One region of the Exiguobacterium sp. s7 genome, then DNA from elsewhere that is predicted to be linked to it. Evidence: predicted binding sites of a transcription regulator. Region 1 holds the regulator's gene; each other region holds the start of a gene.
What was found. The regulator Rex, encoded in region 1, represses fermentation and respiration genes when NADH is low (regulators of the CRP and FNR family bind a similar motif). The targets are predictions, from matches to a motif close to TTGTGAAATATTTCACAA.

Region 1 (6,896 bases):
CTCACTTTTTCACGTAATTATGTCTAAAGTTTGAACTCCATGTGTGACAACAAAAAAACCGTCCCGCAACCGGAACGGTTCACTTATGAGTTTGTGGTGCGTCGTCCTTTGACCCAGTGATAGATAACGACGCCGATATAGGTGAGGAGACCGATCACATACAGACTGAAGCCAATCAAAATCCAGCCCAGCGCGTCCCAACCGCGGACGAAGACGAGTCCGATGATACACGATACGTATCCCACGAGAAGCAACGTTAACGAGAAGACGAGTCTCCGCTTGAATCGCGATTTCAAAAAGTTTAGCACGGCAATCAACAAAATTGTCGTCAACACGCCGATGATGATGAGTTCATCCCCATAGTACTCCCAAGCCATCGCTTCTCCCCCTGACCTATGTTCGATTGGCTCCATCGTATCACGTCCTCCCCCTGTTCCCCATCTCTAAAAAAAGCCATCCGCATCATCGCGAATGGCTTCTCAGTTAACGAACATAAATCGTCTTCGTCACGCTTCGGCCTTTTGGCGTCACGAGACGGAGTGTCAATTTCGTTCCTTTCTTTTGTGGGGTGAAACTGAGCGTTGTCGACGTCGACGTCACCGTCTTCTTCGCGAGCACCGTCGACCCCCGCGTGAGCGTCAATGTGCCGTACCCGACGTTCGATGTCACCTTCAGTGTCTTCGATGTGCTTGATGGAATCGTCGTCACGAGCGTCGGTGTCGGTCCAGTCGTCACCTTCACCGTCTGCACATGTCGGAACGTCCCGCTTTGGCTCGTCAACGAGAGCGTCGCATTGACCGGTTGCCGCGTGAAGCGGAGCGTCACACGTCCGGTGCTGCTCGCTTTTGCTGTGGCGAGCACCGTCGACCCTTTTTTCAACGTGACCGTGCTATTCGGGATCACGTACCCGACCCAGAGTGACTTCTCATCATTAATCGAGAGCGTCGACAGCGACGTTTTCGGCAACTGAATCGAGACGTCACGCGATTTCGAGCCGACCGATGCTTTGACGCGAACACGATCCCCCGGTTTGGCGGGGACGGTGTAACGTGTCGTCGATAGGCGTTTGGCCGAGACGAGTTTGTCATTTACATAGAAGCGCACTGTCGCCGTGCTCGTCTTTTTGATTGAGAGTGTCGCTTGTGTCTTTGTCATCAACGTGTCCGTCACACTGAGCGTCGGAGTGAACGCACGAACGGTCTTCGTGAGTTCGTACGTCGCATCGCCGCTCGAACGAGTGACGAGAATGACTTCCCCTTCTTTTAATGGCGTCTCGAACGTGTACGGCATGACGCGTGTTGTCGCCACATGCGTCCCGTTTCGATAGATGCGATAGGCCTGATCGGTACTCGATGTGATGTTGATGGATTTGTCATACATTAACGGTGTCCGAGTCCACGAAAAGACAGGCGGTTCCACTCTTGTCTCCACGGTCGTGAGCCGGAACGCTGAAGCGGGTGCCTCTTTTAACTTGAAGTAGACTTTTGTTCCGATGTCTACAGGCATCGTATTAAACTCTTTAATCGAAATGAGTCCGTCTTCATCTGCCTGCTCATTCGAAATTTCGTAGTATTTCCCACTGCGAATCAACACATCCACTGCGGCGTTCGGCGTCGTTTTCAATGTGACACCTGAAGTGACCGTTTTCGTCAGAACCGAGATACCATTTGATGAAGTATCGTCACTTTCTTTGACCGTCTGAAGTTCAATCGGATCGGCGTAAACACCTGACCCACTACCGATTTTCACAGTCACACGCGATCCAGGTGTGAACCACCGCGCCGGTTGCCACGTATAGCGTCCCGACTCATCCGATCGGATCGTCGCCGATTGATAGTTCAACAATGAATCCGATGAGTTCGATTGATACAAGTTTTTCGTCACACTGACAAACACCGGCGTGTTCGGTGTCGTCTTCCCGCTAATCGGACCTAAGACACCGGTTGGCGGGTCGAGTGTGAGTGGCACATAGTTCGATGCCCATAAGTCTAACCGGCGCTCAAAATCGTTCCACTTAAAAATCATGTCATACGACTCATTCGTCTGTAACGTCAGTTTCCCTTGCTCCCAAACGAACGGGTCGTCTTGATAGGCTAAACGTGCCGTCAGCTCAGTCGCTGGAATCGGTAAGGCCGTACCATCAACGAGCGTGGCCGTTCCGTTGACGTCATATGGACGACCTACCTCATAGCGATTCGTCGTTTTCGGCACATTGACATTCAGTTGCCATGGCGCTTTCCATAAAGACTCCGGCGTGTACACTTCCGTCTTCTTCATACCAAAAACGTACCACGGACCGTGTTGTCGAATGTCAGCGTCATCAATCGGTGCCTCTTTCCACTCATTCGTGCTGACGTTATAACTGACATAGAATGTCGTATACATTTCTCGCGTCATGAAGTAGTAGGTGCCGTCTTTCCACGTAAGATTACTTATGTTTGGCGCATCTTTCTCAATCCATCGTTTCGTCGCCAAATCGAAAATAAACATGTGCTCCGAGTCATCACTTTTGATCACGAACCATTGATTCGCTTCTTTCATGTGACGGGCCCACCTCACCTGTCCTGAATAGGAACTGATTGTCTCAAGCACTTCTCCTGTCACCGTCCGCTTCGTCACTTGACCGTCGGCGAACGCGAGGACGTTCCCATCATCGAGCAGACTGTATACCGGATCGCTGCCTTTCGTGAGCGATCCGAGAATATCACCTGACGTCGACGTGATGATATACTTTTCGTCATCAGCCCATAACATCATTCCTGTTGTTACATTCGTTGAGACGAGTCGATTCTCACTTCCTGCTTCGATCGGGAATGTCGTCGCCACATTCGTACGTATATCCCACATCACCCAATCCGGCCACCCTTTTAACATAAATCGGCCGTCTCCGATGGCATACATATTGTAAGCAGCAGACACACGAATCGGTAACGTATATTCCTCACCGGTCTGAATGTGAATAAGCGTCTCCGGATCTCCCGAACGCCACACATATCCACTATCTCCTACGACTTCTCCTGCCGGAATGATTTCCGGTTTGGCATAATCCTCTGCTCGGACTTCTACTCCCGGTGCTACCATCATGACGAGCACCACGAGCATGCTCCATAACCACTTCTTCATTACTCTCCTCATTTCTGTTTATGAATGCATAACTTTCAAAAATAATCCATTTTTTTGATTTAACCCTCCTAATTTTAAGTTGTTTTTTCAAAATTGAATAGCCCTAAAATCAAAAAAACACCACGTCGCATGACATGGTGTTCACTTCTCATTCATTTGTTTCATCAAATCGACTTGTTCTTTCACCATCGCCTCTTTCTCACGTCGGAGCACACCCCGGTACGTGATGCGTGAAATCGATAAACTGATCTCATACAAGAAGAAGAGCGGCAGTGACACCATGAGGTGCGACGTCAAATCCGGCGGCGTGATAAAGGCCGCGACAACGAACAAGGCGAAGTAGGCGTACTTCCGGATCGATGACAGGAAGTACGGCGTCACGACACCGATGCGCGTCAAGAACATCGTCACGACCGGTAACTGGAATAACAGTCCGAATGGGATGGTCAGTTGCAGCAAGAACGTGAAGTAGTTCGACGCCCCGATGATTTGCGTCAGACCAAGGTCTTGCCCGAGGTCCGTCGAGATATCGAGGACGAGCGGGAACAACCAATAGTAGGCAAACGCCAAACCGACGAGGAACAAGATAAAGATGATCGGAATATAGGCGAGCGTCGCTTTCCGCTCGTTCGGATGCAGACCAGGTGCGACAAACGCCCACAGTTGATACAGTAGAAACGGACCAGCCGCGACGAGCCCGATGACGAGCGCCAAGTTCAAGTAAATCATGAGCGGGTCCGCGACCCCAAAGGCGTTCAATTCAAGGCCTCGTTCGACGAGGTCGGCCTGGAGATAGGCGAGCACATATTTGACACTCGGCAAAGCAATCAAAAAGAAGGCAAAGACGACAAATGCCGACAGCATCAGTCGTCTCCGCAGCTCTGTCAAGTGGTCGGACAGTGCCCGTTCTTGATCAGGTTGATGGCTCATCGCTTACTGCTCTTTCTTCTCAATTTCTTTCTTGTCTTTCTCGTCATGCTCGTTCATCATGCCACTCGTGGCATTTTTGAACTCACGGAGCGTCTGTCCGGCGGCACGGCCGAACTCAGGCAATTTCTTCGGCCCGAAGATGATGAGCGCGATAATCGCGATGACAAACAGACTTGCTCCGCCTGGAATACCGACGACGAGTGACGATAATAGTAATTCCATTATTGATGGACCCCCTCAGCAGATGGATAGTGTTGCATAAAGTAAATGAGCGACTGGAGTTCGATCGACAAGTCGATATGATGGACGCGGACCGTATCCGGCACAGTAAGCCTGGCCGGTGTAAAGTTCAAGATGCCTTTGATGCCGAAGCGGACCAAGTCATCCGCGACAGGCTGTGCATAGGCAGACGGCACCGTCAAAATCGCGACGTCAATCTTGTTTTGCTTCATAATCTGTTCCATCTCATCGACGTGATGAATCGGGACACCGGACATCGTCGTGCCGACTTTTGTCTCGTCTGCGTCGAACCCGACGACGATATGTGTGTTATTGTTTTTAAGGAAGTTATAGTTGACGAAAGCTGTCCCGAGATGACCAACCCCGACCAAGGCGACGTTCGTAATCTCGTCCTGATTCAGTGTCTTACGGAAAAAGTCTAACAGATACTGTACGTTATAGCCATATCCCTTTTTACCGAGCGCACCGAAATACGAGAAATCGCGACGGATCGTGGCCGAATCGACCTTGACCGCCTCACTCAGTTCAGCAGAAGAGACACGCTGTTTTCCTGATGAATGCAGGCTTTGGATAAACCGATAGTATAGTGGCAACCGTTTGGCTGTCGCTTGCGGAATCTTTGGTTCGTTTTGACTCAACGGAAAGAGCCTCCTTTTTACGACGCGTTTCAAACGAATCTAATTTCATACACCTTGATTGTAAACGAATTCACATAACCACTCAACGAATATACCTGAAAAGACTAAAAAATACAGTATACTAAATAGAGAGAAAGGGGTTTTTTCACTTGATCCTACTGCAAGTCAATAACTTATCGAAATCATTCGGCGTTGAGCCGATTTTAGAGAACGTCAAACTCGAAATCCAAGAAGGCGAACGCGTCGCCCTCGTCGGCCGGAACGGCGCCGGCAAGTCGACACTGCTCAAAGTCATCGCCGGGGAATACAACTATGACTCGGGCGATATCATGAAACCGAAAGACGTGACGATCGGCTATCTCGCCCAAGATTCAGGACTTGAATCGAACGAGACGATTTGGAACGAGATGCTTACCGTCTTCACCGACTTAATTGAACAGGAAAAAACGCTCCGCCGCATGGAACAAGACATGGGATCTGAGCGCATCTTGAACGACCCGGCCGCCTATGAGCGCCTGCTGTCGTCTTACGATGAAGAACAGCATACGTTCAAAGACCGCGGCGGCTATCAATACGAGGCGACGATCCGCTCCGTCCTTCACGGGATGCGCTTCTATCCGGACGACTTCGAGCGCCGCATCGATACGCTTTCCGGTGGACAACGGACCCGCCTCGCCCTGGCGAAGATGCTCCTTCAAAGTCCAGACCTGCTCATCTTGGATGAGCCGACGAACCACTTGGACATCGAGACGCTCGGTTGGCTCGAGAAGTATTTGAGCGGTTATAAAGGCGCTGTCCTCATCGTCTCCCACGACCGCTATTTCCTCGACCGGGTCGTCTCGGTCGTCTATGAGCTGTCACGCCACCGGAGCCGTCGCTTCGTCGGCAACTATACGAAGTATCTCGAACAGAAGGCCGCGATCTATGAGCAAGAGAAGAAGCAGTTCGAATCCCAACAAGAAGAAATCGCCAAGATGCAGGACTTCATCCAACGCAACATCGCCCGGGCGACGACGACGAAACGCGCCCAGAGCGTCCGCAAACGTCTTGAGAAGATCGACCGGATGGACGTGCCGGATGGTGACGAGCGCAGTGCCGTCCTCTCGTTCTCAATCAAACGCCAAAGCGGGAATGACGTGTTGAGCGGCAGCGACCTCGCCATCGGTTATGAGGAGCCGATCGCCCAGCATCTCCGCTTCCAACTGCAACGCGGCGAATCGGTCGCCCTCGTCGGTCCGAACGGGGTCGGTAAATCGACGCTCTTGAAAGTGTTGACGAAACAACAGCCGGCGCTCACTGGTGACATCCGCTACGGCACAGGCGTCGAGATCGGCTACTACGACCAGGAACAACAGAACTTGTCGGATGCCAACCGCGTCATCGACGAGATTTGGAACGACTGGCCGCTCATGCGCGAACAAGAAGTTCGCAGCCTGCTTGGTCAGTTCCTGTTCAGCGGTGACGACGTCATGAAACGTGTCCATGAACTGTCGGGTGGAGAGCGGGCCCGCTTGACGCTCGCGAAACTGAAGCTCGAGCAACCGAACTTGCTCATCTTGGATGAGCCGACGAACCACTTGGACCTCGACTCGAAGATGATCCTCGAGAACGCCCTCGTCGACTACCCGGGCACAATCTTGTTCGTATCGCACGACCGTTACTTCATCGACCGGCTCGCGACGCGCGTCTTAGAGATCACACCGAACGGCATCGATGAATACCTCGGCGATTACTCGTATTACGTCGAGAAGAAAGAAGAACTTGAAGAACTGGCCCGACTCGCCCGCGAAGAGACGAAACAAGTCATCGTCAAGAAACAGCGCGCCGACAAGGAGCAGCAACGCGAGGAACGCCGGATGAAACAACGGATCGAGGAGATTGAGCTCACCATCGAGCAACACGAGGCCCGTCTCGAAGAGATCGAGCAACTGTTGTGTGAACCGGACGTCTTCAACGACTTCGCCC
Region 2 (6,896 bases), on a different contig from region 1:
GAGTGTACATATCCCATTGTCATCGAAATGACCTCCTAACGAATGAGCGGCCTTCAGAAGAAGGCCGCCAAGCCTTGATTACTTACAATGAACCGTGGAACGTCCGGTTGATGACGTCGATTTGTTGTTCGCGCGTCAACTTGATGAAGTTGACCGCATAGCCAGAGACGCGGATGGTGAGCTGTGGATATTCTTCCGGATGCTCCATCGCATCGAGTAACGTTTCACGGTTGAAGACGTTGACGTTCAAGTGATGTCCTTTATGCTCGCCGCCCATATAGCCGTCAAGAAGTGCCGCTAAGTTGAGTTCACGAGCTACTTCTTCTTTGCCTAGTGCTTTCGGTACGATCGAGAACGTGTATGAGATTCCGTCTTGCGCATGCTCGAACGGAAGTTTCGCAACTGATGAGAGCGATGCGGCAGCACCTTTCGTATCGCGGCCATGCATCGGGTTCGCACCTGGGGCGAACGGTTCGCCGGCACGGCGTCCGTCCGGTGTGTTCCCTGTTTTCTTGCCGTAGACGACGTTTGATGTGATCGTCAAGACTGATTGCGTATGGAGCGCGTCGCGGTATGTTTTATGCTTACGCACTTTTTCCATGAACGACTCAACGAGTTCGACGGCGATTGAATCGACACGGTCATCGTTGTTTCCGAATTTAGGGAAGTCGCCTTCTGTCTCGAAGTCGACAGCAATACCTTGCTCGTTTCGAACCGGTTTCACGGTCGCATATTTGATGGCTGACAGACTATCTGCTGTGACCGAGAGACCGGCGATTCCGCATGCCATCGTCCGTAGGATTTCTGGGTCATGAAGTGCCATCTCGATCCGTTCATACGCATATTTATCGTGCATGAAGTGGATGACGTTGAGCGTGTTGACGTAGAGCTCGGCGAGCCAATCGAGCGTCCGGTCGAAGTCGGCATACACTTTGTCGTACGTGAGCACGTCTTCGGTGTTCATCTCCCAAACCGGTGCGATTTGGTCGCCGCTCTTCTCATCGCGGCCTCCGTTCATGCTGTAAAGGAGTGCTTTTGCCATGTTGGCGCGGGCACCGAAGAACTGCATCTGTTTCCCGATCTTCATCGGTGACACACAGCAGGCGATGCCGTAGTCGTCGCCAAACTCTGGAAGCATGAGGTCATCGTTCTCATATTGGATCGCAGACGTCTCAATCGACATCTTCGCGCAATATTGTTTAAATCCTTCTGGCAATTTCGTCGACCAAAGCACCGTCAAGTTCGGTTCTGGTGCTGGCCCGAGGTTTGAGAGTGAATGCAAGAAGCGGAATGAGCTCTTCGTCACGTTCGAGCGACCATCCTCACTCATCCCACCGATTGACTCGGTCACCCACGTTGGGTCACCCGAGAACAATTCGTTGTAGTCAGGCGTGCGCAAGAATTTGACGATCCGGAGCTTCATGATGAAGTGGTCGACGATTTCTTGAACGTCTGACTCGGTCAAACGACCTGCTTCGATATCACGTTCTGCGTAAACATCGAGGAATGTCGAGACACGTCCAAGTGACATCGCGGCGCCGTTCTGTTCTTTGACGGCTGCGAGATATGCAAGGTATACCCATTGGTACGCCTCTTGTGTATTTTCCGCCGGACGGCCGAGGTCAAACCCGTACGCCGCACCGAGTTGTTTCAACTCTTGGAGGGCCCGGAGCTGCTCAGACATTTCTTCCCGTGTCCGAATATCTGACTCTGATAAGAAACCGCCACGGTTCGCCAAGTCTTTTTTTCGTTCTGCAATCAAGAAGTCTAACCCGTACAAGGCAACACGACGGTAGTCGCCGATGATCCGTCCCCGGCCGTAAGCGTCAGGAAGACCTGTGATGATCCCTGACTTCCGCGCCGCCCGCATCTCAGGTGTGTACGCATCGAAGACACCTTGGTTATGCGTTTTGCGAATTTCCGAATAAATCTTTGTGATTTCAGGGTTCGGCTCGAAACCGTATGACTCAAGGGCAGCGTCGACCATCCGGATCCCGCCGTTTGGATGAATCGAACGTTTGAACGGCTCGTCCGTTTGAACGCCGACCACTTTCTCGAGCTCTTTGTTTAAGTATCCCGGTCCGTGCGAGACGATTGTCGACGGATTGTTTTGATCGACCGCCCAAACACCACCGCGTTCCCGCTCTTCTTTCGTCAATTCCATCACTTGTGCCCAAAGACGATTCGTCGCATCGGTCGGTCCGACGAGGAAACGATCGTCCCCTGTGTATTCGTGTCGGTTCAAACGGATAAACTCACCGACGTTCACTTCGTTCGTCCACTGCCCAGGTACAAATCCTGACCAGGCTGATTTAATTTCGGTTGCCATTGTGGGTCACTCCTCATAGTTGAGATAACTGCGTGCTTTCTATAAGTTGAGTGTACGTGAAAACGTGAACATTTTGTTTTACATTCTTGTGAAAGTTGTAACAATCTCATGAACGTTGGCATAAAGCCGTTTTTGTAAGCGCTTTAAATACTGTTATAATGCAAAAACCCTTCCTTCTGAAACAGATAAGTCTTGTTACCGCAGGATTCAACTCATTTCTGTATCATTTCAGATGGGATGTGACGATTTATACAGTTTTCGTAGTGATGTACCTCACACCTCGGGGATAGAACTTGAATTTTTGCCTTATATCGGACACAATGAAGGCAGAACATTGTAGAAGAGGAAGGGGTTCTTCCCATGACGTACGAATTATTGACAGCCGCTCACGATTTAAAGACCGGTGACCGCATCTCTCTTAAAGTAGAGGAAAACGGTGAACAACGTGACGGATTCATCACAGAATTTGAAGACGCAGGTTTTTGGATTCGGTTTGACGACGACATCGAAAACGAGGATTTCATCGACTACCGCGATAACTTGCTCGTTGCTCTCATCTCGCGCCCGATTGACGTGGCAGCGACGTATCCAGAGCTCGCTTCATACGAACGGTTGACGAAAGAATTGCAGTATCGTGTGTATCAAGGCTTCACCGTCGAAGGCGTCGAGGCGTCGGCTGACCAAATCGATGTGCACATCAAACTCATCGAGGACGGACAGACGTTCACACAGACACTCCGTTCTTCATTCGACCAAGATACTGAACATGTTCGCTATATCTAAGACAGGGAGCGCTTATGCTTCCTTTGTTTTTGCCCCACGATAAGGAGAATTGATATGAACTTTACAAAACCATTTATTAACGAAGCCTGGGATCGCCTTGGCTTTACTGAACCAATGCCGGTCCAAGCCGAAGCCTTCCCGCTTCTTCTTGACGGAAAAGACGTCACGATCGAAGCGCCGACAGGTACCGGGAAGACGCTTGCTTACTTATTACCCGCCATCGAAAAAATTGACGCGTCGAACGACCGCATCCAAGTCGTCATCGTCGCGCCGACGCGTGAACTCGTCATGCAGATTCAAACGGTCGCGCAACGCTTCACCGAGAAAGGTGACGTCCGCATCGCTTCGTTCATCGGTGGTGTCGAGTTGAAACGTCAAATCGACCGGTTGAAGAAAAAACCACATTTGATCGTCGGGACACCGGGCCGACTCGTCGAACTCATTGAGAAGAAAAAGTTGAAACTTCACGAGACGCATACGATCGTCCTCGACGAAGCCGATCAAATCATCGATAGCGGTTTGACAGAATCTGCCGAACGGATCATCAAACATACGGCGCATGAACATCAAATCGCCCTCGTCTCGGCGACACTCACAGACACGCTTCAAGCTTGGGCTGCCCCATTCTTGAACGAACCGGCCCACGTGAAAATCGAGCGGGCGGTAAGCGCACAAGTCACCTATGGCTACATGTTGACGACGCGTCGGTATAAACCAGAGTTGCTCCGCCGCCTGTCTCACGTCGACAACGTCAAAGCGCTCGCTTTCATCAACAACCGGTCGTTCTTGCCACCGTTGAAAGGTGAGCTCGACAAAATGAAAGTGAACTATCGCATGCTCGACAGCTTGAAAGGAAAGCGCGAACGTGTCGAAACACTTCGTGAGTTCCGTAAAGGTGACTACCCGCTCCTCATCACGACTGGCCTCGCAGCCCGTGGTCTCGATATCGAGGAAGTGACGCACGTCGTCCACTTCGACTTGCCAGAATCAATCGATGACTTTATTCACCGCTCAGGCCGGACAGCACGCGGCAACGCGGCTGGGACGGTCCTCTCGCTCGTGACAGATGAGGATTTGACCCATTTGAAATCGTTCGCCCGTCAACTCGGCGTTGAATTGAAAGAACTCGAGATTTACCGTGGCGACGTCATCGAGAAACGAATCGAGGATAAACCGCCGGTCGTCAAGCGTCCTGCGAATAAACGAGGACCACGCCGATGAAAAAAGACCGGAAAGTAATTCCATTCCCTTTGCTCGTAGAAGAGTCCGAATTGCTGGCCGAGCTGAAAAAATTGTATGAGCAGGCCGCGCTCGCGCGCAGCACGCAATGGACGAACTATATACAAGAGATCGCCTCGGAAGGCACGTGGCATTTGAAAGACGCGGAGTTGTTCCGCGACTTGTTCATCGACTGGGCCGTCTTCTTCGAGACGGACGAAGACGGGATGACGCCGCATGGCCGCTACTTGGCGGATCACAAGGCCGAGATGTCCCCCGCCCTCTATCACGCGCTTCGGGGCTTGGCGGTCCCGCGCTGCTCGGTCTTCGAAGTGACCGAGGACGGTTTACGCGATTGGGAGACGAAAGAAATCTACAAAGTGACGCTTCCGGAGGCTCGTGAACCGGGCGATGTGATGCTCGGTAAACTGCTCGATATCCGCGGCAACTGGCGATTCGGGTCGGCGTTCCTCGCCCTCCCGGCGAAGATGGCCGGTAACGTATCGGACCTGTATATCGATTTCACCGACGAGGTCGGTCCAGGTGCGTTCCTCGACCAGTTCCCGGAGTTCTGTGCGGAACTGATCGACATGTTGCTTGATTTAGAAGAAGGGGTCATCATCCCGAAACCATCAAAATAAGCGAGAGGCGGCCGCCTCTCGCTTATTTTTTATTCCACGTAATATTCTGTGTTGGTCACCAATGCTTTCGCTTCGTCGTTCGTCGCTTTCACCGTGGCGCTCGAGATGGCTTTTCCATCTCGATAGACGTCGATGACGGCCCCGTCTTTCGTAGGACGGGCATGGTACAGTCGATCCCCGATGTATGAGGTCGTGCCGACCGAACCATCGATGACCGAACGTGTTGACTGCTTCCCAGTCTTCAAATCGATGACGAATTCGGTCCCGTCTTCCTGTAACGAAATCAATTGATCCTCGTACACCGTCGCGTTCCACATGTCACCGTCTGGAATCAATTCAACGACTTGCTTCGTTTCCGCATCATACGCATAAATCCCAATCTTTTCTTGCTCACTTAAATAAGTTTCTCCATTTTCCGTGATGGATGTTTGCTCGGTCATGCCAACCGGGATGAACCGATTATCCGCGTCAATCGTCGCCATGTGCGGTCGGAAAGCCCACGATGTTCCAGTCACGGTCGAAATGGATTCATCTTGTAACGCCACGCTCTCGATCACGATTTGTTTGGCAACCTCATCGAACCTAGCAATTTTCGTCTCTGGATTCTCTCCATAACCATCTCGGTAAATGACATGCACGTTTCCTTCATGAACAAAGAGGCCGGCCCAGGGACTGTCCATCAATTCAGAAGCGCCATCAACTTCATTCCCAAAGACTTGTTTGGTGACTTCTTGTCCATTCATTCGAAACACCGCAATCTCTTTGTTCCCGTTCTGGCCGACGCCAATATAGCCGTCAGCTGTTCGAATCGATTGCATAAAACTTAAGCCAGACAATTCTCGATAAAAACCACGAACTGACGGATCTACCTCGCTCCGATAATTTAACGCCTCTTCGATATAGTTCACATTGCTCGTCACACGACTACGATCGGTCGTCAATTGGAATCGTTCCGTCGTACCTTCTTCTTCCGTTCCGTAAAATAGACCAACCGTTTGTGACTTCCACACACTAGGATTCGTTTTGACATCTAACTCCCATTCCGCTTTCGTGTCCCGCATATCGAAAGCGAACGTCCCGAGACCGATGACGACGACCGCACCGAGTGCGACCACATTCCACATTCGTTTCATACGCTCACCTCACACACTTAATTTCTTCATTAGGTAACGACGACTAATCCACACCGCTGCCATCATCCATGCCATCAGACCGAGACCAATCACAAGCATCATCTCATCCATAAACAAGCGGTTCTCCAGGAAGAAAAGTGCCGTCATAGGAACGACAATCAACGTTCCAAGCATCAGCATCGCAATGATTGACGACCACATTGTCCGTTGCCATAGACTTCGTTCAATCAACACGAATGTGAAGACGAATAAAATGATGATCACAATCAGCACTTGATGGATGATAAAGTTGACGATTGAAGCAGGATACATGATTGAGAGCGCCCCATCGTAGCCGATGGCCTGTTCGAAGGAGCCACGCATCGGAATCATTTGCGAGTCAAACCAACTCGAAAACGCTATGTACTGGAGTTTGAGCGCAATCCACTGGACGGAGAACAATCCAAGGATCATCAACATCATCGTCACTAGCTTCGCACCGAAGACGAGCATCCGCTGTTGCGGCATGAGCAGCAGGCGCATCATGAACGTGCCGCGACCTTGGAAATCCCGATACCAAATCCAAAAACTGAAAAATATCATCGCCGTCACCGCTACCCCGATTGACAAAATAAACGCCATGCCTCCGAGATAATTGGCGAACGTCAAGATATAATCCGGTGTCCCGGTGCGACGGATTTCTTCATACATATTCGTCTCGCTCCATAAAAAGAATCCGAGCCAACCGAACTGAACGACGACGAGCAGTGTGATCAAGATGAGATACGGTTTCGTCATCCGTTCGACTTCCCA
Region 3 (6,896 bases), on a different contig from region 1:
CGGTCACCTCACTTGTCCGCTCGAGCGTCCAGTCTCGGACCGACGCTTTCAACTCTTCGTAGTTATCGCAACGCTCATCCACGTACGCTTGATCAACATAATCGTGTTCGACTAAAAAGTTGAGCAGTCCCATCGCAAGCGCCGCATCCGTCCCTGGCTTCAAATCGAGATGGACATCGGCGACGCGCGCCATCGGAATTTCACGCGGGTCGGCGACGATGATTTTCGCGCCTTTGTCTTTCGCCTTCCAAATATGTTGTGTCGTCGTCGGATGACATTCGGCAATATTCGAACCGGCGACAAAGAATGTGTCGACGTGCTCGAACTCCGTCCATGGAAGCGTCGCTCCGCGGTCAATCCCAAGTGTCTTTAAGAAACCGCCGGCAGCTGACGACATGCAGAAGCGACCGTTGTAATCGATGAACCGTGTGCCGAGTGCGACCCGGGCATACTTCCCGACGAGGTAACATTTTTCATTCGTCATCGAGACGCCGCCGAAGACGGACACCGCATCTTTCCCATGCTCTCGTTGAATGCGTTTAAAGTTCGCTTCGATCACGTCGAGCGCTTCTTCCCATGTCGCTTTTTCAAACTTGCCGTTCCGTTTGATGAGCGGAGTCATGATGCGGTCCGGATGTTCGATCGTTTGATAGGCCGTGACGCCTTTCGGACAAAGTTTTCCTTTGTTGACCGGGAAATCGTAGCGTGGTTCAACGCCTTTGACGGCCCCGGTTTTCTCATCGACCCGGATATGCATGCCGCACTGCATGCCACAGTAACAACAGTGGGTCGTGATCAACTTTTCACCCGGTTTGATTAAATTCTGTACTTCTGGCGACGTTAAAAAGTCACTCATCGTCTTCCCCTCCATAGAACGTTTCCGCTCTTCGTTTTGAAAATCCACTGACGTGATAGCCGTTAATCGTTTGAAGCGGATAATGCATCCCGTCACTTCCGGGCCGTCCGAGCGCCGAATCGAGCCGGGCGCGACGACGACAGGCGTGACAGAGGTCTTGGACCGTGTGCGCCGCATCGACTTTCACGAGTTGGTCCGACCCCTCGAGCAATTGTTTCACTTGTTCAATCTCTTCAAGCGTGCCGGTCGGTTCGCCGCACTTAACGCACAGGTGTCTCATCTTTTGCCTCACCTTTCGTCTCCTTCGGTCGTCCGAATCCTGGCATCGACATGCCCGTGTTCGTATCGACCGGGTGTGTCGGTAACTGTCCGTTCATCAAGTTCAATTGCATCTTCACACGCATCGAACGTCGACACGGTTGGCAGTAATCGGAGAGCTGGGTCCCGTCACTGAGCCCGAGCTGGATCGTCTGTGCTTGCAAAATCGCTTGGACGTCCTCGACTTGATTATCCGTCGCATAACGTGTCCCGCACCCGGCGCAGACACGGGTCTCATCCGCTTCGACTTCCCGGTAGTTCATCGGGACGCTGGCCGCCATCGGTCGGACCGGCAAGTGGAACAGTTTACCGAACGGGAAGTAACATAAAAAGATGATGACGGTCAATTGATGGAACAAGGCGAGCTCGTGATGGATGAAGCCTCCGAAGAATACATACGACACGGTCAACAACAACCCCGAGACAGTGACGATGAGCAACATGAGGAGCGGTAAAATATCAAATTCGAACCGCTGGGTCACTTTCACGTCCTGGTCGTTGATCCGGCGATAGAGTGCCATGAGCACGCCGACGAGCAACATGAGCGCGGTGATGTTCAACCCGTTATAGACGAGCTCCGCGAACAACCCGTGCGCAGCCATCTTGATGGTCGGGATGTTAAAGACGACAATCTGATACGTCTCGATATCAATCAAATCAAACCGCATCCATTGGAACGTCAGCCCGAATGTGATGGCGAACGACCCGAGACATCCCCAGGCAATCAACATATGTTGGGTCCAGCGGTACCAGCCACGTTCCCAGATGAACTTCTGTAAGACAATATTGTTGACGGTCGTGGCGGCGACGGCCTTGCTGGCCCGTTTCTTTTCTGCCTTTATTTGTTTGAGGCTCCGCTTCAATACTTGTGAGGTGGCCGGCCGTGCAAAAAATAACGTCAAGCGGACGACCATCCCAATCATGCAAATGACGGCGGCGATATAGTAGCCGAACAGCGCCATGTCTACGTGCTCAAATCCTGCCGAGGCGATCCATGTCGAGAGCACCAAGACGGTGAATCCTACGAACGACCACTTTGCGGCGGTCGAATAAAAATAACGATCGGACATATGTGTTCCCCCTTCTCTTTCCGAGCGACTTCATAGTTTCATCATAAAGATGACATCTCGACTTAACTGTTACTTTTTTCACAGATAAGCGATTCGAGACGTGACAGAATAATGAACGAAGGAGGCGTTCCCTTATGAAATCATCGCTTAAAATCATGTTATTCCTCACCATCGCGGCCATGCTCGTCGTCTTTTCCATCGGTTTCGTCTTCGCCAATCGAGCGACGACCGAACCAGATGTCGAGGGGTATGTGATTGAAATAAATGAATCTGACCGCACCGCACTCGTCATCAGCGGAATTACCGCAGAAGAGGCCACGCTCTCTCCTGACACCTTGTTCGCACAAAGTGAACCGGAAGACGTAAGCTGGTTCAAGTTTCAAGTGAAAGCCACGTTCGAGCAAATCACTGTCGGAGACCACGTCCACATTTGGAAAAAGACCGGTCCGAGTATCTTAAATACTCCGAACCGGTCTTATGTGAAAAAAATCGACGTGATCGACTAATATGAACGCTTGCCATAACGTTCACTCAGCCAGAGGACTAAAAACGCCAAACCAACCAACCATCCGCTCCAGACGAGTGCCTGGGTCATATCTCCGTTGATTGTCGCCATATAAATCGCTGTGGCGAGCGTCATCGTCTCGCCCGGGATATTTCCGGCAATCATCATCGTAATCCCAAACTCGCCGATTGATCGGGCGAAGCCGAGGACAAAGCCGCTCGTCAACGCAGGTAACAGCAGCGGAATCGTCACGTAGGTGAACAGTTGACGCTCTGACCCGCCGAGCACGCGTCCGGCCTCATACCATTCCGCATCGAGTTGTTTGAGACCGAGACGAATCGTTTGGTAGATGAGTGGGAACGCGGCCAAGGCGGACGCGATGACGTTCGCCTGTTTGGTGAACAAGATAGTAATCGGTAACAATCCGCCGATCCCGTTGTTCCCGAGGACAATCAAGGCGTATAGTCCGATGACTGTCGGCGGCAAGATGAGCGGCAGTAAAAACACCGTCTCCAACAGCCGCTTTCCTTTGAATTGACGGTGATGCATGAAATAGGCCGCTCCGAAGGCGAGGATGAAGGCGCTCACCGTCGCCATCATCCCGACTTCGAATGTGAGTTGAAGTGGAGATTGCGTCATTTAGAAAATCCTTTCGCTAAAAAGTGAGCTTGGATATCATCGTCAAACAAACGCGCGTAAACATCGCGCACGTATGGGTTGTGCGTCAATCGGACCGCCGGATACGCGATCGTACCCGTCGCTTCAAACGGGACCGCCTGAAGCGACTCGACGTCCGTCGTCAGTTCCGTCTTATAGACAAATCCCGCATTGGCGTCGCCTTGTTCGATGAGCGTCAACACTTGTCTCACATTCTGGGCGAACATGATTCGTGGTTCCACTTCTTCCCACACGCCTTCCACTTCTAGCGCCGCTTTCGCGTAGCGACCGGCCGGGACATTGACCGGGTCACCGATGACGATCCGAGCACATGCGTTTAAGTCGTCCCACGTCTCCGCGCACGGATTCCCTTTCGGTGTCACGAGCCACAGCTCGTTATGCAAAAACGCATCCCGCTCTAGAATCGGGATTTGTAATCGGTCGACATCATCAACGCTCGCGGCTAAAAAGATATCTGCCGGAGACCCGTGATCGATTTGTGCTCGCAAGGCGCCGCTCCCGTTCGTCACGACCCGAACGTCGATCCCATCGAATTCCGCTTCAAGTTGTCGCTCTACCGCTTCTAAAGCCGGTCCTAAGCTTGCCGCCGCCAAAATGGTCACGGTGGTGTCCTCCGAATCTGAACTCGACCAGACTTGACTTAGTAATAAGGCGACCGTCACCCCTACGATGACTCCACTCACCCGTTTCATGATTAATCACTCCTTTGCCTCCCCTTTATCGTAGCGCTTGATTTGCCTCCCATCTGTATCAAACGTCACAAAAAGACACCCCCACGTAAGTAGAGGTGTGCCACTGCTTAAGCGAACGTGCGCGCCCGCGGGAATAAAATGTTGTTTTCGAGATGAATGTGTTCAAATGTATCCGATTCGAGCGCTTCTAACCGTTGATAGACAAGACGATACGTCCCACACGCTCCTTCAGGCGGCGTATAGTCGTTCGTGATTTGACGCAACTCTTTTAAAATGTCACCGGCTGCCGCGTGTTCTGACTCGAGCGAGGCCAAGATGTCATCAAGCTCCCGTCTCGTTTCAGCTGTCGGTGCCGTCTCGTGACGAAGCAACGTCGGGAAGTCTTCTGTCTCTTCTTTGACGATATGTTGTTCAAGTTCCACTTTCAATTGATTGAACAGTTGATGAATGCGTCCGAGGTGCGGATGGTTTTGTCCGTGAACCCGGAACACTTTTGTCACATATGGTGTGAGCTGTGGCAATTCGTCCGTCAAAAACTGGTGATGCTTATAAATGATGTGCTCAATCAATTCCGATGAAGAAGCAGCATCCCAATCGATGCTCTTCTCGTTCATCTCTTGCTTGCGTTGATAGAGCGCATTGACTTCTTCTAAAATGTCTTCCGTCGACCGTTTCGATTTGTCAGTCGCTTCAGCGAGTGGCCGGTTGCCGCCACAACAAAAATCGATTCGGTTCCGTTTGAAAATGTCTGCCGCTTGCGGGCATTGTTTGACGATTTCAGATACGTGCGTATCGCCCGTGAATGTCTGTGTCATCTGTCATAACCTCCATATTCATTTTGACATGTTCAGCGTAGCAAGAGTTTGACGACAAAAATGTGAAATACGTCACATTTAAGTGAACAGGATGCACGCGTTCTGAATTTGGACACAAAAAAAGCCCCTCTTGTGGAGGGGCGACGCTTAATGGGACGGCGCTTCAAATTGTTCTGCCTCGGTCGATCCGGCGAGCGCCGTCGTTGACGACTGGCCTCCCGAGATGACGAGAGACACCTCATCGAAATACCCGGTCCCGACCTCACGTTGGTGACGTGTCGCCGTATAACCGTGCTGTTCTGCACTGAATTCGGCCTGTTGCAGTTCCGAGTAGGCGGCCATCCCGCGGTCTTTATACCCGCGTGCGAGTTCGAACATTCCGAAGTTGAGCGAGTGGAAGCCAGCGAGCGTCACGAATTGGAACTTGTATCCCATCGCACCAATCTCTTGTTGGAACGTTGCGATCTCGTCATCCGACAACTTCTTCTTCCAATTGAATGACGGCGAACAGTTGTAAGCGAGAAGTTTGCCCGGATACTTCGCATGAATCGCATCCGCGAATTGACGCGCTTCGTCCAAATCAGGCTCGGACGTCTCGCACCAAACGAGGTCGGCGTACGGTGCATAGGCGAGACCGCGTGCGATCGCCTGTTCGATTCCTGCCTTGGTCCGATAAAACCCTTCTGGCGTCCGGTCGCCGACGATGAACGGATGATCGATCGGGTCGATGTCGCTCGTAATCAAGTTCGCGGCGTGGGCGTCGGTCCGGGCGACGATAATCGTCGAAACACCCATGACGTCTGCCGCGAGACGTGCGGCAATCAAGTTTTTCACGGCCGTCTGTGTCGGCAGCAACACTTTGCCGCCGAGGTGACCGCACTTCTTCTCTGAAGAGAGTTGATCCTCCAAGTGGACGCCGGCTGCACCCGCCTCAATCATCGCCTTCGTCAACTCGAACACGTTGAGCACACCGCCGAAACCGGCTTCCATGTCAGCGACGATCGGGGCGAACCAATGCGTATCGCCTTTCCCTTCCGCCGTTTGAATTTGATCGGCCCGTTGAAGCGCCTGGTTAATCCGTTTGACGACGCTCGGCACCGAGTTAGCCGGGTATAGGCTTTGGTCCGGGTACATGTGCCCCGACAAGTTCGCATCGGCGGCGACTTGCCATCCGCTCAAATAGATGGCTTCGAGACCCGCCTTCACTTGCTGGATGGCCTGGTTCCCCGTCAACGCGCCGAGCGCGTGGACGTAGTCTCGTTCGTGGAGTAACTCCCATAACCGTTCCGCTCCTTTTGTCGCGAGCGTATGCTCGATTAGGACAGACCCCCGAAGCCTCATCACGTCTTCGACCCCATATGGACGTTCGACCCCGTTAAACCGTTCCGACTGTAACATATCCTCTAGTTGCATTTGTTGTTCATTCATATCCATTCCTCCTGTATTATATTAATTTATATATTTATCGTTTGTTATATAACAGATAATGCAAGCTTAATCCAAGTATGCACAGCATTCGAGCGCCGCTTTGAATGACGAGTGCTCCATCCCGCAGCAACGACAGACGTTTTCTTCGTCACGATCTTCTGGTTTACGGAATATGACGACCTCTTCGACCGGCTCTCTCATGATTTGGAGCGACCCGTCGGCCCGGTCGAGCACGAGGCGCATCAAATCGTTCCCATAGACGAACGCCGTGTTAGCGAGCGCCGCTGTCGATTCCCCCGAGACGATCCGACGGACGACCCAACGTTCAATCAACTGTTCGCTTTCGATTTTTTTCGTTGTCATGATGATGCTCCTCCTTTTAAATTCGGTTCTAATGTCACTTGTTGTAAAAACTGTCGGCGGCGCCGGTGCAGGATCGGTTCCGTATATCCATTTGGTGATGCATCGCCTTCGAACACTAACTCTTTCGCCGCTTGATAGGCGATGGAGCAGTCTACATCTGGCGTCATCGGA

Region 2: pflB (formate C-acetyltransferase) is a predicted target of Rex. The motif match lies at 2,416-2,433, and genes of this name have one in related genera.
Region 3: ric (iron-sulfur cluster repair di-iron protein) is a predicted target of Rex. The motif match lies at 4,995-5,012, and genes of this name have one in related genera.

What each region holds. Positions count from the first base shown of each region.
Region 1 is NZ_JACSLO010000020.1:8,145-15,040, reverse strand. Features, by position in the region: gene KNP79_RS14885 (YesK family protein) at 84-377, opposite strand; gene KNP79_RS14880 (hypothetical protein) at 484-3,123, opposite strand; gene tatC (twin-arginine translocase subunit TatC) at 3,265-4,053, opposite strand; gene KNP79_RS14870 (twin-arginine translocase TatA/TatE family subunit) at 4,057-4,275, opposite strand; gene KNP79_RS14865 (redox-sensing transcriptional repressor Rex) at 4,275-4,931, opposite strand; gene KNP79_RS14860 (ABC-F family ATP-binding cassette domain-containing protein) at 5,081-6,896, shown strand, end outside.
Region 2 is NZ_JACSLO010000008.1:52,442-59,337, reverse strand. Features, by position in the region: gene pflA (pyruvate formate-lyase-activating protein) at 1-23, opposite strand, end outside; gene pflB (formate C-acetyltransferase) at 83-2,329, opposite strand; gene KNP79_RS10990 (hypothetical protein) at 2,690-3,112, shown strand; gene KNP79_RS10985 (DEAD/DEAH box helicase) at 3,167-4,333, shown strand; gene KNP79_RS10980 (hypothetical protein) at 4,330-4,971, shown strand; gene KNP79_RS10975 (hypothetical protein) at 5,001-6,104, opposite strand; gene KNP79_RS10970 (hypothetical protein) at 6,114-6,896, opposite strand, start outside.
Region 3 is NZ_JACSLO010000003.1:97,440-104,335, reverse strand. Features, by position in the region: gene KNP79_RS05570 (molybdopterin oxidoreductase family protein) at 1-856, opposite strand, end outside; gene KNP79_RS05565 (hypothetical protein) at 849-1,136, opposite strand; gene KNP79_RS05560 (MFS transporter) at 1,117-2,244, opposite strand; gene KNP79_RS05555 (DUF3221 domain-containing protein) at 2,379-2,750, shown strand; gene modB (molybdate ABC transporter permease subunit) at 2,747-3,388, opposite strand; gene modA (molybdate ABC transporter substrate-binding protein) at 3,385-4,119, opposite strand; gene ric (iron-sulfur cluster repair di-iron protein) at 4,227-4,934, opposite strand; gene aceA (isocitrate lyase) at 5,082-6,362, opposite strand; gene KNP79_RS05530 (hypothetical protein) at 6,429-6,725, opposite strand; gene KNP79_RS05525 (malate synthase G) at 6,722-6,896, opposite strand, start outside.